DNA from 4 places in the Pseudomonas sp. B33.4 genome. Region 1 is predicted to be linked to each of the others. Evidence: predicted binding sites of a transcription regulator. Region 1 holds the regulator's gene; each other region holds the start of a gene.
What was found. Region 1 encodes FliA, which starts transcription of late flagellar genes. Its sites were predicted from a motif close to CTAAAGTTTNNNNNNNNNNNGCCGNTAA; they were not measured.
Positions count from the first base shown of each region.

Region 2: a site for FliA is predicted at 1,540-1,567, ahead of U6037_RS28260 (methyl-accepting chemotaxis protein). Genes of this name have one in related genera too.
Region 3: a site for FliA is predicted at 2,191-2,218, ahead of motA (flagellar motor stator protein MotA). Genes of this name have one in related genera too.
Region 4: a site for FliA is predicted at 1,902-1,929, ahead of U6037_RS22985 (flagellar protein MotY). Genes of this name have one in related genera too.

Region 1 is NZ_CP140706.1:1,773,570-1,777,174, reverse strand. Features, by position in the region: gene U6037_RS07910 (protein phosphatase CheZ) at 1-657, opposite strand, end outside; gene U6037_RS07905 (chemotaxis response regulator CheY) at 676-1,047, opposite strand; gene fliA (RNA polymerase sigma factor FliA) at 1,214-1,954, opposite strand; gene fleN (flagellar synthesis regulator FleN) at 1,951-2,781, opposite strand; gene flhF (flagellar biosynthesis protein FlhF) at 2,898-3,605, opposite strand, start outside.
Region 2 is NZ_CP140706.1:6,352,867-6,356,471, forward strand. Features, by position in the region: gene U6037_RS28260 (methyl-accepting chemotaxis protein) at 1-1,435, opposite strand, end outside; gene U6037_RS28265 (LysR substrate-binding domain-containing protein) at 1,618-2,538, opposite strand; gene U6037_RS28270 (NorM family multidrug efflux MATE transporter) at 2,697-3,605, shown strand, end outside.
Region 3 is NZ_CP140706.1:570,560-574,164, forward strand. Features, by position in the region: gene rhdA (thiosulfate sulfurtransferase) at 1-539, opposite strand, end outside; gene U6037_RS02490 (HDOD domain-containing protein) at 582-2,120, opposite strand; gene motA (flagellar motor stator protein MotA) at 2,287-3,138, shown strand; gene motB (flagellar motor protein MotB) at 3,142-3,605, shown strand, end outside.
Region 4 is NZ_CP140706.1:5,217,676-5,221,280, forward strand. Features, by position in the region: gene U6037_RS22980 (argininosuccinate synthase) at 1-794, opposite strand, end outside; gene U6037_RS22985 (flagellar protein MotY) at 924-1,835, opposite strand; gene pyrC (dihydroorotase) at 1,996-3,042, shown strand; gene rnt (ribonuclease T) at 3,039-3,605, shown strand, end outside.

The DNA.
Region 1 (3,605 bases):
CGCGGCGCGGTCATGTTCGATGCCCGCAAAGCGGTCGACCTGACTGGCCATGAGCACAAGTTTGAGCAAATTGCTTTCGACTTCGGTGACCAGTTGGGTCACACGCTTGATCACCTGACCGGTCAGGTCCTGGTAATCCTGGGCCAGCAGGATGTCGTTGAGATTGCTCGACACCGCACGGTTGTCCGTGCTGCTGCGTGACAGAAAACCGTCGACCCGGCGCGCCAGTTCACGGAATTCTTCAGCCCCGACCTCGCGACGCATGAAACGACCCCAATCGGCGCTCAAGGTCTGCGCTTCATCAGCCAGACTGTTGACCACCGGCGTGGCGCTTTCCACCAGATCCATGGTGCGGTTGGCCGCGGCCTCTGTCAGCTTGACCACATAGCCCAGGCGTTCGGTGGCGTCGGTGATTTGCGACACTTCCTCGGCCTGCGGCATGTTCGGGTCGATCTGGAAGTTGACGATCGCACTGTGCAGTTCACGTGTGAGCTTGCCGACTTCCTGGTACAGGCCACGGTCACGGGTCTGATTGAGCTCATGGATCAGTTGCACAGCGTCGCCGAACCTGCCTTTTTCAAGGCTTTCGACCAGTTCGACCGCGTGTTTTTTCAGGGTCGACTCGAAATCGCCCTGTGAAGATTCGTTATGCTCCATAGCTCCCCCGCGCGTTCATCAGCCGATGCGTTCGAAAATCTTCTCGATTTTGTCTTTCAACGCCTGAGCCGTGAAAGGTTTGACTACGTAGCCGTTTACACCGGCCTGAGCGGCTTCAATGATCTGCTCGCGCTTGGCTTCTGCAGTCACCATCAGCACTGGCAAGTGCTTGAGCTTTTCATCGGCACGCACGTGACGCAGCAGGTCGATACCGGTCATGCCCGGCATGTTCCAGTCCGTTACCAGAAAGTCGATGCTGCCGCTGTTGAGCACTGGAATGGCAGTCACGCCATCGTCAGCCTCGACGGTGTTGGTGAACCCAAGATCACGCAGCAGGTTCTTGATGATCCGCCGCATCGTTGAGAAGTCATCAACGATGAGGATTTTCATGTCTTTGTTCAATTCGACCTCCAAGCAGTCTTAAACGCGCCCAGCACCTGGACGCGCCACTTCAATCAATCGGCGCAGCACTCGAAGACTGTCTGGAGCACAACAGAGCAAGACCGGTGCCGTTCATCACCGCACCAGCCTCGTTCGCAGTGTCCCCACACTGCCTTCAGCGCGCTCGCCACTCCCCCAAACGCCCCCGCAAACGGGCCGCGCACTGGCTGTGTAACTGGCTGACCCGCGATTCACTGACGCCAAGGACTTCACCGATCTCCTTGAGGTTCAGCTCTTCGTCGTAGTACAGCGCCAACACCAGTCGCTCACGCTCCGGCAAATTGGCAATCGCGTCCGCCAACGCTGCCTGGAAACGTTCATCTTCCAGATCGCGTGACGGCTCAAGATGAGCACTCGCGCCATCCTCGTGCAGCCCTTCGTGTTCGCCGTCCTGCAGCAGGTCGTCGAAACTGAACAGGCGGCTGCCCAAGGTGTCATTCAAAATCCCGTAGTAATCGTCGAGACTCAATTGGAGTTCGGCCGCAACCTCGTGATCTTTAGCATCACGGCCGGTTTTAGCTTCAATTGAGCGAATTGCGTCGCTGACCATACGGGTATTGCGATGAACCGAGCGTGGCGCCCAGTCCCCTTTGCGTACTTCGTCGAGCATCGCGCCGCGGATTCGAATGCCCGCGTACGTTTCGAAACTGGCGCCTTTGCTGGCGTCATATTTGGTCGAGACTTCGAGCAGGCCGATCATCCCGGCCTGGATCAGGTCTTCGACCTGCACACTCGCCGGCAAGCGTGCCAGCAAGTGGTAGGCAATGCGTTTGACCAGCGGCGCGTAACGCTCGATCAGCTCGTACTGAGCGTCGCGTGCCGACTTCTTGTAGTAGTTCATACCGCTAGCGGTCATAGCACGGGCCCTGCCGTTTGCTGCACGAGGCGCTCGACGAAAAACTCAAGGTGGCCACGCGGGTTGGCGGGCAGCGGCCAGGTATCGACCTTCTGCGCGATCGCCTTGAACGCCAGTGCGCACTTGGAACGCGGGAAGGCTTCGTACACCGCACGCTGCTTCTGCACCGCTTTACGCACGCTTTCGTCGTAAGGCACGGCGCCGACGTATTGTAGGGCGACGTCGAGGAAACGATCCGTGACCTTGGTCAACTTGGCGAACAGGTTGCGCCCTTCCTGCGGGCTCTGCGCCATGTTGGCGAGAACGCGGAAGCGGTTCATGCCGTAATCGCGGTTGAGCAACTTGATCAGCGCGTAAGCGTCAGTGATCGAGGTCGGCTCATCGCAGACCACCAGCAACACTTCCTGGGCGGCGCGGACGAAACTGACTACCGAGTCACCAATACCCGCAGCGGTGTCGATCACCAGTACGTCGAGATTGTCGCCGATGTCGCTGAACGCCTGAATCAGACCGGCATGTTGCGCCGGGCTCAGGTGCACCATGCTCTGAGTGCCGGACGCGGCCGGGACGATGCGGATGCCACCGGGGCCTTGCAACAGCACGTCGCGCAATTCGCAACGGCCTTCGATCACGTCGGCCAATGTGCGTTTAGGGGTCAGACCCAACAAAACGTCGACGTTCGCCAGTCCCAGATCGGCGTCCAGCAGCATGACCCGACGGCCAAGCTCTGCCAGCGCCAGAGACAAGTTCACTGACACGTTAGTCTTGCCGACGCCACCTTTGCCGCCGGTCACCGCGATCACCTGTACGGGATGCATGCTGCCCATGTTATTTCTTTACCTTGTCTTGCATAGACGGAGGCCACATTACTGGCTGCGCGTTCACAACCGGAACAATGCATGGCAGACCATCGATGTAGGTACAAAAACTGTTCATGAATACCTCAGCCTACCTGCTTGGTCGGGCTGTGATAGATATCAGCGAACATGTCAGCCATGGCTTCTTCGCTGGGTTCTTCCTGCATTTGCACGCTGACGGCGCGGCTGACCAGTTGATGACGGCGCGGCAGATGCAAATCATCCGGAATCCGTGGGCCATCGGTCAGGTACGCGACCGGCAATTCATGACTGATCGCCAGGCTCAACACTTCGCCAAGGCTGGCCGTTTCATCCAGTTTAGTCAGGATGCACCCGGCTAGCCCGCAACGCTTGTAACTGTGATAAGCGGCGGTTAGAACCTGTTTCTGGCTGGTGGTTGCCAGCACGAGATAATTTTTTGAACGGATGCCACGCCCGGCCAGACTTTCGAGCTGCATGCGCAGGGCCGGATCGCTGGCCTGCAGGCCGGCAGTATCGATCAATACCACGCGTTTGCGCAGCAGTGGATCCAGCGCTTGCACCAGCGATTGGCCTGGGTCAACGTGCGTCACCGGCACATTGAGAATGCGCCCCAGCGTCTTCAGTTGTTCCTGCGCACCGATGCGGAAGCTGTCCATGCTCACCAGCGCGACATTCTGCGCGCCGTACTTGAGCACATAACGCGCGGCCAGCTTGGCCAGCGTGGTGGTCTTGCCCATGCCGGCAGGGCCGACCATGGCAATCACACCACCCTCTTCCAGCGGCTCGACTTCCGGTACGGCAATCATCCGCGC
Region 2 (3,605 bases), 2.0 Mb from region 1:
TCACGGTGGCGGTGCTGTTCAGGGCGCCAGCGATTTGCTCCAGCGAGGACGACGCCTCTTCCATCGAGCTGCGGCCAATCTGGGTTTGCTGGGCGTTTTCCTGCGCCAGACGCTGGGTCGCGCCCATGTTGTCGGCAATATTCAGCGAGGTCGCGCTGAACTCTTCCACCGCGCCGGCCATGCTGGTGATTTCGCCAGACTGCTGCTCCATGCCTTCGTAGGCACCGCCGGACAAACCGGACAGTGCCTGCGCACGGCTGTTGACCTCTTCCGAAGAGCGGCGGATGTGCTCGACCATCGTCGACAGCGCTTGGCTCATCTGGTTGAACGCGCGGGACAGCTGACCGATTTCGTCGTTGCTCGACACGTTCAGGCGCACGCTCAGATCGCCGGCGCCCAAGGCTTCCGCCTGACGGACGAGATCGCTCAGTGGCGCCAGTTTGCTACGCAGCAACCAGACCACGGAACCGACCGCCAGCAGCATCGCCAACAGACTGCCGATCGCCAGTTGCGTACCGACGCTCCACGTCACTGCGCGGATTTCGGCTTTCGGCATGCTTGCTACCACCGACCACGGGCCACCATCAAACGGCACCGCGACGCTGTAGAAATCTTCGGACTTGTCGCCCCAGAACTGACCTTTGCCCGGCGATTTCGCCAGATCCTTGATCACTGGAATCGCTTGATCCAACGCCTGCACACCTGCCGGTGCAACCAGCCATTTGCTCTGCTCATCGAGCAGCGCCAGCGAGCCGGTCTGGCCAATGCGGAAGCGCTTGAGGTTGTCGAACTGGGCGTTTTGAGCATCGGTGTAATCGAAGCCGACGAACAGCACCGCAATCACCTTGCCGCTGCCATCGCGCACCGGGGTGTATTGGGTCATGTAGGAACGATCGAACAGCAACGCGCGGCCGACATAGCTCTGCCCCGCCATCAACTTCGCGTACGCCGGGTGCGCGTGGTCAAGCAAGGTGCCAATGGCGCGAGTGCCGTCCTGCTTGGTCAGCGAGGTGCTGACCCGTACGAAGTCTTCGCCGCTGCGCACGAACAGCGTGGCGACGCCGGCGGTCATCTGCTTGAACTCGTCGACTTCCTTGAAGTTGTTGTTCAACACTTCGCTGCCCAGGTGCAGGCCCGGGGTCTGGGTGCCGGCCACCGTCACCGGTTCACTCGGGTGAATGCTCAGACCCGCGCTGAAGCGCTTTTCGAACAACCCGCTCAGGCGTTGGGTGCTTTCACGCAGCGTGCCGTGAAAGGTGCTCAGTTGGTCGGCCAGCAGCCGCGCCTCACTGGCCAGATGCTCTTCACGGGTAGCGAGGTTGGCGGAATCCAGCGAACGCAGGGCGAACACCGTACTGCCACTGATGACTATCGCCAGTATCACGGCGAGGGCGAGACCTAACTGTGAGGCGATCCGAGCGCGAGGTTGAGACATGACAGCTCCTGGCCGAACTTTCCGATCCTCCTTGATCGCAGCTCGGATAATTTTTAATAGTGGGGGTAAATCGTGGATACCGGCACGACGGTTCCACATGCACGTATTCGGCGGTAAAGCCGAATACTTGAGCGAGCAGCAGGGTTATGGCACAAGGCCGCCATTGTGGCGGCTCGAACGTTTCAGCTCAAGCGCGCAACCGCCGGCAGTTCCATGGCGCGGACTTCGCCTTGCAGGAAGTCGCTGAGGCGGCGCAAACGTTCACCTCCCGGACGGGTCTTTGGCCACACCAGGTAATAATTCAGTCCGCTGGCGACCGCCGTCGGCCACGGCAGGCTCAGTCGTCCCTGCGCCACATCTTCGGCGACCATCAACAGGTCGCCCATCGACACACCATAACCGCGCGCCGCTGCGATCATCCCTAACTCGAGGGTATCGAACACCTGTCCGCCCTTGAGTGAAACCTGATCGGACAGTCCCATGTGCTCCAGCCAACTGCGCCAGTCACGACGATCCGGGGTCGGATGGAGCAATTCGGTGGACGCCAGCCGGGCCAGATCCCACGGCTGATCATTCAGCAGGTTCGGCGCACCCACCGGGATCAGTTCCTCAGGAAATAACAGGCTGGCCTCCCAATCCGGCGGAAAATGCCCGTCACTCAGCAGCACAGCGCAATCGAACGGCTCATCGTTAAAGTCCACCGAATCCACATCCATCCAGGCGCTGGTCAGTTGCACTTCGTTGCCCGGCTGCAAGTGACGGAAGCGACTGAGCCGTGCCAGCAGCCAGCGCATGGTCAGGGTCGACGGCGCCTTCATACGCAGAATGTCGTCTTCGGCGCGCAAGGTATTGCAGGCCCGCTCCAGCGCCGTGAAGCCTTCGCGGATGCCGGGCAACAGCAGGCGAGCGGCCTCGGTCAGTTGCAGGTTGCGACCACTGCGGTGGAATAGCCGGCAAGCGAAATGATCTTCCAGGGTTCGAATATGCCGACTGACTGCGCTCTGGGTGATCGACAACTCTTCCGCCGCACGGGTGAACGAACTGTGCCGTGCCGCTGCTTCAAATGCGCGCAGGGCATACAAGGGAGGAAGACGACGAGACATGCAGAAAGCTCCTATAGCGGGATGCAGCCAGTCTGACGAAAACTGCTCAAGATGAGTTTTAATCATGCTACCCATCCTTTTTATCCCTTTGTGCAAAACCTGCCAAGGCCTGAGAATCGACGGTCTCCTGTTCCCTCTGAAATCGACTGGTGATGACCATGCAGCATCCTGTGCGTACCGAACTCTGGGCCATTCTGCGGCTGGCAGGGCCGTTGATCGCTTCACAGTTGGCGCACATGCTGATGGTGCTGACCGACACTCTGATGATGGCGCGCCTCAGTCCGGAAGCGTTGGCCGGTGGCGGTCTCGGAGCGGCGAGTTATTCATTTGTGTCGATTTTCTGCATTGGCGTGATTGCGGCTGTCGGCACGCTGGTGGCGATTCGCAAAGGCGCCGGCGACATCATTGGCGCCGCACGGCTGACTCAGGCTGGCCTGTGGCTGGCGTGGCTGATGGCACTGGGCGCCGGCTTGCTGCTGTGGAACCTGAAACCGGTGTTGCTGCTGTTCGGCCAGACCGAAACCAACGTCAACGCTGCCGGGCAATTTCTGATCGCCCTGCCCTTCGCCCTGCCCGGCTACTTGAGCTTCATGGCCCTGCGCGGTTTTACCAGCGCGATTGGCCGGGCGACACCGGTGATGGTTATCAGTCTGGCCGGCACGGTGGCCAACTTCCTGCTCAATTACGCGCTGATCACCGGCATGTTCGGCCTGCCGAAAATGGGTCTGACCGGGATCGGCCTGGTCACGGCCATTGTCGCCAACTGCATGGCGTTGGCATTGGCCTGGCACATCCGTCGGCATCCGGCTTATGACGCTTACCCTTTGCGTGCGGGCCTGTCGCGACCGAACCGGCAGTACCTGAAAGAGCTGTGGCGCCTCGGCCTGCCAATCGGCGGCACCTACGCGGTGGAAGTCGGTCTGTTCGCATTTGCGGCGTTGTGCATGGGCACCATGGGCAGCACGCAACTGGGCGCGCATCAGATCGCCCTGCAGATTGTTTCGGTGGCGTTCATGGTGCCGGCGGGCATGTCATATGCGATCACCATGCGCGTCGGCCAGCATTAC
Region 3 (3,605 bases), 1.2 Mb from region 1:
AGCACTTTCTCGCCGGAATACTCCAGCGGCCCGCGCGCATCCCAGATCGCCAGATCGGCAGCGCCGAGACGGCTTTGCAGGTATTCGCGCGTTGCAGTCGGCGCTTCGTCCAGGGTCAATGCCAACGGCCCACCGACAATCGGCGGAACCTGGATCGACATCGGCATGCCATCCGCCAGCCACGCCGGCAGACCACCGTCTATATAGTGGTACTTGTCGTGACCGATGACGTCGAGCAGCCAGATAAAACGTCCGGCCCAGCCGCCACCCTCATCATCGTAAACAACGTAGACCGCGTCTTTGCGATGGCCCAGTTCACCGAACAAGGCTTCCAGATCGGCTTTGGCCGGCAGCAGCCCCGGCGCCGGCGGTTGGCCGAGCTGAGTGCGTTTCGGGTCGACAAAGCGTGCACCGGGCAGATGACCTTCGGTATAGCGGGCGGCACTGGTCAGATCCACCAGAATCAGCTCTTCAGACTCAAGCCGAGGAAGCAGGTCGCTCGGTTCGATGACGAGCGGCAAGCCAGAGAAGTCAGACATGTGAGGTCTCCAGAGCACAAAGGGGGGGATTGTAGCGCAGCCTCATCGGGCACGGCTGCTAAAGCTGTGCAGGGCCTTTTCGATGCACTGCGCGGTTTTGCCAAAGGCTTGCACGGTGATGTCAGCGAACGGCCCGCCGCCCTGATCGGCGACGACGATCATGATCACCCGGCCGTTATTGACCAGTGAGCGCAGCATCAGATGCTCGCCGCGAAACAGCGTGCGCAGGCTCGGTGGCAGCAGGGCGGAGAATTGTGCGTTGTTGTCCGGGTTGATGCGCACTTGCGCCTGTTGCGCGAGCAAGCGTTGCAGCACGCTGCTTTGGCTGACAACGAACGTCAGCGCCGCAGCGTCTTTTGGCAAACCATGCGTTTGCTGCACGCGCAGGCTGGATTGGCTGCGGTCTGCCATCAGGATCAGCACCTGGCGCATGCCACTGGCGGCCAAGGCATCGCGGGCGGCGACGGTCAGGCTCATCGCATTGGTGAAGCGGCTCGGCTCTGCCAACAGCTCGGCGCACTGCTTGCGCCATTGGCTCAGGTCTTCTGCCGTCGGCGCGGCGGCGGGCAACATACCGGCAGGCAAGCGGCGGGTGCCCCACGGCCACAGCAGCGAAACCGCCGGGTGCCACAAATCGGGCATCGCATGCTGGCGCGCGCTGTTGGCGGCTTGCTGGTGCAACTGTTGTTGCACCTCGTCCATCGAGATTTGCAGATAAAGGCTGGTCAGGTACTGCCAGCGCTCGCTGTGCGGACTGTCCCAGGCCTGTTGCGCCGACAGCGCCAGACCATTGGCCAGCAGCACGGTATTGGCCGGTTGATTGAGCCAGCGGCGCAGGGTCGGGTCATCGTCGAGGCGGTTTTGCTGACGCAGCGGATGTTCGCTGTCGCGGGCAATACGCAGCACTTTCACCAGTTCGCGTTGCTCGCTGAGCAGCAGTTTATAACCCTGCTGCACCCAGATCGGCAGATGCCAGGCCTGCACCAACGCTTCAGCGATTTTCAGCAGGCGTACGCCGAACAGTTGCTTCTCCACCACGCGCGCCGATTCGCCCTTGTGGATAACCCGCAATTCCCATTCTTCGAGCAATTGCGGATACGTCAGCGCCAACGGCCACAGCGGCGACAGAAACAGCAGGCTGCCCCAATGGATGTCCTGCCATAGGCGCGCCAGGCGACTGGCGAAAAAACCGTTGGCCTGTTGCGTCGCGTGCTGGCTGATCATTTGCAGTTGGCGCAGGGCCTTGGGGATCTGCATCTGCGGTTCGGCGGGCAGCCGCGCCAGCAACTCTTCGGTGCGGGCGAGGCCGAGGCGATTGATCGCTACCTCAAGATTTTCCGCTGGCGTAGCCATGGTGCCGTGGGTGTGACGATTCGCCTCACGGATGATGCTCAAGGCCAGCGCCGGGCTGTCCTGCATCAGGTCGGCGATGTCGCGCAACGAGCTGCGATTGTCGCGAATCGCCCGGCACACCTTGTCGTGAGACTCTTGCGGCACGGGCAGTCGCACGCCATCGAGCAACTTTACCCAGCCCTCGATCGTGGTCGGTTTTGCGTGTGGGACGTTCGTTTCATTAGCCATGTCTGGACGGGATCTTCACTGACTGTAGACGCGCCCGGCATGGGCTAAATTGGCTTTTCGCCTGAACTGGCTATAGTCTGGCGCAGTTTTGCCGATAAGTAGAAGAAGAGATTTTTTAACTTCCGAATATGACCTTGAACCCGACTTAAGTAAGTACTTTCTACCTATGGCTAAAATTATCGGCATCATCGTCGTATTCGCGAGCGTGCTCGGCGGATACGTGCTCTCCCACGGCAAGATTGCCGCCCTGATCCAGCCTTTCGAGGTGTTGATCATTGGTGGTGCTGCACTCGGTGCATTCCTGCAGGCCAACCCCGGCTACATGACGATGCACGTGCTCAAGAAATCCCTGAGCATGTTCAGTTCGCGCTTCAGCCACACTTTCTATCTGGAAGTGCTCGGCCTGATCTACGAGATCCTCAACAAGAGCCGCCGCGAAGGCATGATGGCCATTGAAGGCGACATCGAAGATGCCGCCGCGAGCCCGATCTTCGCCAAGTACCCGGCCGTGCTCAAAGACGAACGCATGACCGCGTTCATCTGCGATTACCTGCGCATCATGTCGTCCGGCAACATGGCCCCGCACGAGCTGGAAGGCTTGTTCGACATGGAGCTGTACAGCCTCAAGGAAGATCTCGAGCATCCGTCCCATGCGGTGAACGGCATCGCCGACGCCATGCCCGGTTTCGGTATCGTTGCGGCGGTACTCGGTATCGTGGTGACCATGGCCTCGCTGGGTGAAGGCGATCAGAAGTCCATCGGTCTGCACGTCGGTGCGGCGCTGGTCGGTACCTTCTTCGGTATTCTCGCGGCGTACGGTTTCTTCGGCCCGCTGGCGCATTCCCTGGCCCACGATGCCAAGGAAGAACTGAACGTCTACGAAGCCATCAAGGCCTCGCTGGTGGCTTCGGCTTCCGGCATGCCGCCATCGCTGGCGGTCGAGTTCGGTCGCAAGGTGCTGTACCCGGCCCACCGTCCAAGCTTTGCCGAGCTGGAACAAGCCGTTCGCGGTCGCTAAGTCATGGAAAATAATCAGCCGATTATCATCAAGCGCGTCAAGCGCATAGCCGGCGGGCATCACGGCGGGGCGTGGAAAATCGCCTTCGCCGACTTCGCCACGGCGATGATGGCGTTCTTCCTGGTGCTGTGGCTGCTGTCCACGGCGACGCCCGAGCAGAAGATTGCCATCGCCGGTTACTTCAAAGACCCGGTCGGCTTTTCCGAAAGCGGCACGCCGTACATCATCGACCTCGGTGGTACGCCGACCCTGGCCCCGGAAAACACCCTCAACCCGGAAGTGAAGTCGCAACCACAGCCCGACAAGGTCACGGTCGACACGGAGCAGGTTGAAGGCATGGCCGAAATGGTCGAGAAAGAACGCCTCGAACTGCTCCTGCAAGAGCTGCAGAACAAGGTCGACGAGAACCCGCAACTGCAGAAATTCAAGGACCAGATCCTCTTCGAGATCACGCCGAACGGCTTGCG
Region 4 (3,605 bases), 3.2 Mb from region 1:
TTTTCGACGATGTCGAGACGGCCGATACCGTGAGCACCACCGATCTTGTTCAGCGTCGCCAGCACGGTGGCCGGAGTCATTTCAACGCCGTCCAGTGCAACGATGTCGCCGTTGCGGTAGGTCAGTTCCAGGTACTGTGGTTTGTCAGGAGCGTTCTCCGGGGAGACGGTCCATTTCCACATGTCTTCTTCGTGCTCGGTCCAGGTGTCTTCCAGCACGCCGCCTTCATAGGAGATGTGCAGCAGGTTGGCGTCCATCGAGTACGGGGACTTCTTCTTGCCGTGGCGCTCGATCGGGATCGCGTGCTTCTCGGCGTAGTCCATCAGCTTCTCGCGGGACAGCAGGTCCCACTCGCGCCAAGGGGCAATCACTTTTACGCCAGGCTTGAGTGCATAGGCACCCAATTCGAAACGCACCTGATCGTTGCCCTTGCCGGTGGCGCCATGGGAAATGGCATCAGCGCCGGTTTCGTTGGCGATTTCGATCAGACGCTTGGCGATCAGCGGACGTGCGATGGAAGTACCCAGCAGGTACTCACCCTCGTAAACGGTGTTGGCGCGGAACATCGGGTACACGAAATCACGCACGAATTCTTCGCGCAGATCGTCGATGTAGATTTCTTTGACGCCCATGGCCTGAGCCTTGGCGCGGGCCGGCTCGACCTCTTCGCCTTGACCGAGATCAGCGGTGAAAGTCACCACTTCACAGTTATAAGTATCCTGCAGCCACTTGAGGATCACCGAAGTGTCCAGGCCGCCGGAATACGCCAGAACGACCTTGTTTACGTCCGCCATGCCATCACTCCACGGGGTTCTACGGAAAGCCGAGGAGTCTACCGCTCAAACGCGATAATTTACAGAGGCGCGACAGCTTAAGACGACAAAGCGACAGAATCTGTCGAGAGCGCGACGATGACCGACGGGTCAGGAAGTCGCTGCAGTGCTGGCTGGCGTGCTCGCTTGAGGCGCAGGTGCGGGGCTGACCGGCGCCACGCGTGCCAGTTTTACATTGACCCGACGGTTCTTCGCGCGATTGGCCGCATTGGTGTTCGGCACAATGGGATATTGCTCGCCGTGGAAACGCACGGTGATCTGCGATTCCTGAATACCATTGGCCTTGAAGAAGTCGACCACCGCCAGCGCGCGGCGCCGCGACAGTTCGCGGTTGGTCAGGCGATTACCGCTGTTATCGGAATGGCCGTCGAGTTCGATGTGATTGACCGTCGGGTCGGCCTTCATGAATTCGAGCATCACTTGCAGCTTGGCCTTGGCGGCGGAATCGAGGTCAACGCCCTCGCCGGGGAAGCCGATCTGCGATTGTTTGATCTGCTCGAAATTCTGCGGCAGCAATTTCGCCACACACGTCTGGTAATCGTTGAAGGCCTTGCTGAATTTGACCGGCAGCAAGCGGACTTCCGATACCCGACCATCACCCGACGCGCGACGTACTACCGGGCTGCGACCGTCCAGCAGGCCACTGATCAGACCACCGGCCTGGGACTGCGAGCTGTTAAACAATACGTTGCCGCTGCCGAGCCTCACGGATCCGAGATTGATGTCGCCCCGCCCCGGTTGCCAAGGCGCCGCCGCCGCGAGCAAGGTCGCTGAACCGCCGCCAAGCATGGCGTTGTAAGCATTCAGACGAAATATCGCCTGCTCACCGGCCTTGCGCACGAACTCACCCGAGCCGAAATCAGTGATCGGCTGGGTCAGACGACATTCGAACTTGTCCCCGGCGACCGTCCACTCAATGTTCTCCAGACGGGTCTGGTACGTGAGCGCCATCGCGGGAAGGCTGGCAAACACACTGAGCAAGGCTAAATAACGCTGGCGCACGGGAGGCTCCATTGGCTTCTGAAACACAAAGACCGATTCACACTATGTTTACGGCATACCTACGGGATATCGGAAGGTTCTGGCAAAACTTGATAGCGAGTGCCTGCAAGAGTCTTTTCCGGTAGCATTCGCCTCAGTTTGACCCGCCTGGAATCCCCTCATGTCCGACCGCCTGACCCTGCTGCGTCCCGACGACTGGCACATTCATCTTCGCGATGGTGCCGTGTTGACCAATACCGTTGCCGATGTTGCGCGCACTTTTGGCCGCGCCATCATCATGCCCAACCTGGTACCTCCGGTGCGCAACGCCGCTGAAGCCGACGGCTATCGCCAGCGGATTCTCGCTGCCCGCCCGGCCGGCAGTCGCTTCGAGCCGCTGATGGTGCTGTACCTCACCGACCGCACCCAGCCCGAAGAAATTCGTGAAGCCAAGGCCAGTGGTTTTGTCTACGCCGCCAAGCTGTACCCGGCCGGCGCGACCACCAACTCCGATTCCGGCGTGACCAGCATCGACAAGATTCTGCCAGCGATCGAAGCTATGGCCGAAGTCGGCATGCCGCTGTTGATCCACGGTGAAGTCACCCGTGGCGACGTCGATGTGTTCGACCGCGAAAAAATCTTCATCGATGAACACATGCGCCGTGTGGTCGAGCGCTTCCCGACGCTGAAAGTGGTGTTTGAACACATCACCACCGGCGACGCCGTGCAGTTCGTCAACGAGGCTTCGGCCAACGTCGGCGCGACCATCACTGCGCACCACCTGCTCTACAACCGCAACCACATGTTGGTTGGCGGAATTCGGCCGCATTTCTATTGCCTGCCGATCCTCAAGCGCAATACGCATCAGGAAGCCCTGCTCGACGCCGCCACCAGCGGCAGCGCGAAGTTCTTCCTCGGCACCGACTCGGCGCCGCACGCCCAGCACGCCAAGGAAGCCGCCTGCGGCTGCGCCGGCTGCTACACCGCGTACGCCGCCATCGAGATGTACGCCGAAGCCTTCGAACAGCGTAATGCGCTGGACAAACTCGAAGCCTTCGCAAGCCTCAACGGCCCACGTTTCTACGGCCTGCCGGCAAACACCGATCGCATCACCCTGGTTCGTGAAGAATGGACCGCCCCGACCAGCCTGCCATTCGGCGAGCTGACCGTTATCCCGCTGCGCGCCGGTGAAAAACTGCGCTGGCGCCTGCTGGAGGAACACGCGTGAGTGAAGACCATTTCGACGACGAACTGGACGGTCAAAGTGGCGGCGGCGGTTCTCGTCACCCGATGGCAGCACGCTTTCGCGGCTACCTGCCGGTTGTCGTCGACGTAGAAACCGGCGGCTTCAACTCGGCCACCGATGCGTTACTGGAGATTGCTGCGACCACCATCGCCATGGATGAAAAGGGTTTCGTTTACCCCGATCACACCTACTTCTTCCGCGTTGAGCCTTTCGAAGGCGCCAACATCGAAGCAGCAGCGCTGGAATTCACCGGGATCAAGCTCGATCACCCGCTGCGCATGGCCGTCAGCGAAGAAACCGCGCTGACCGACATCTTCCGTGGCATCCGCAAAGCGCTGAAGGCCAACGGCTGCAAGCGCGCGATTCTGGTCGGCCACAACAGCAGCTTCGACCTCGGCTTCCTCAATGCCGCCGTCGCGCGACTGGACATGAAGCGCAACCCGTTCCACCCGTTCTCCAGCTTTGACACCGCGACGCTGGCCGGTCTTGCCTACGGTCAAACCGTACTGGCAAAAGCCTGCCAGGCCGCCGACATCGATTTCGAT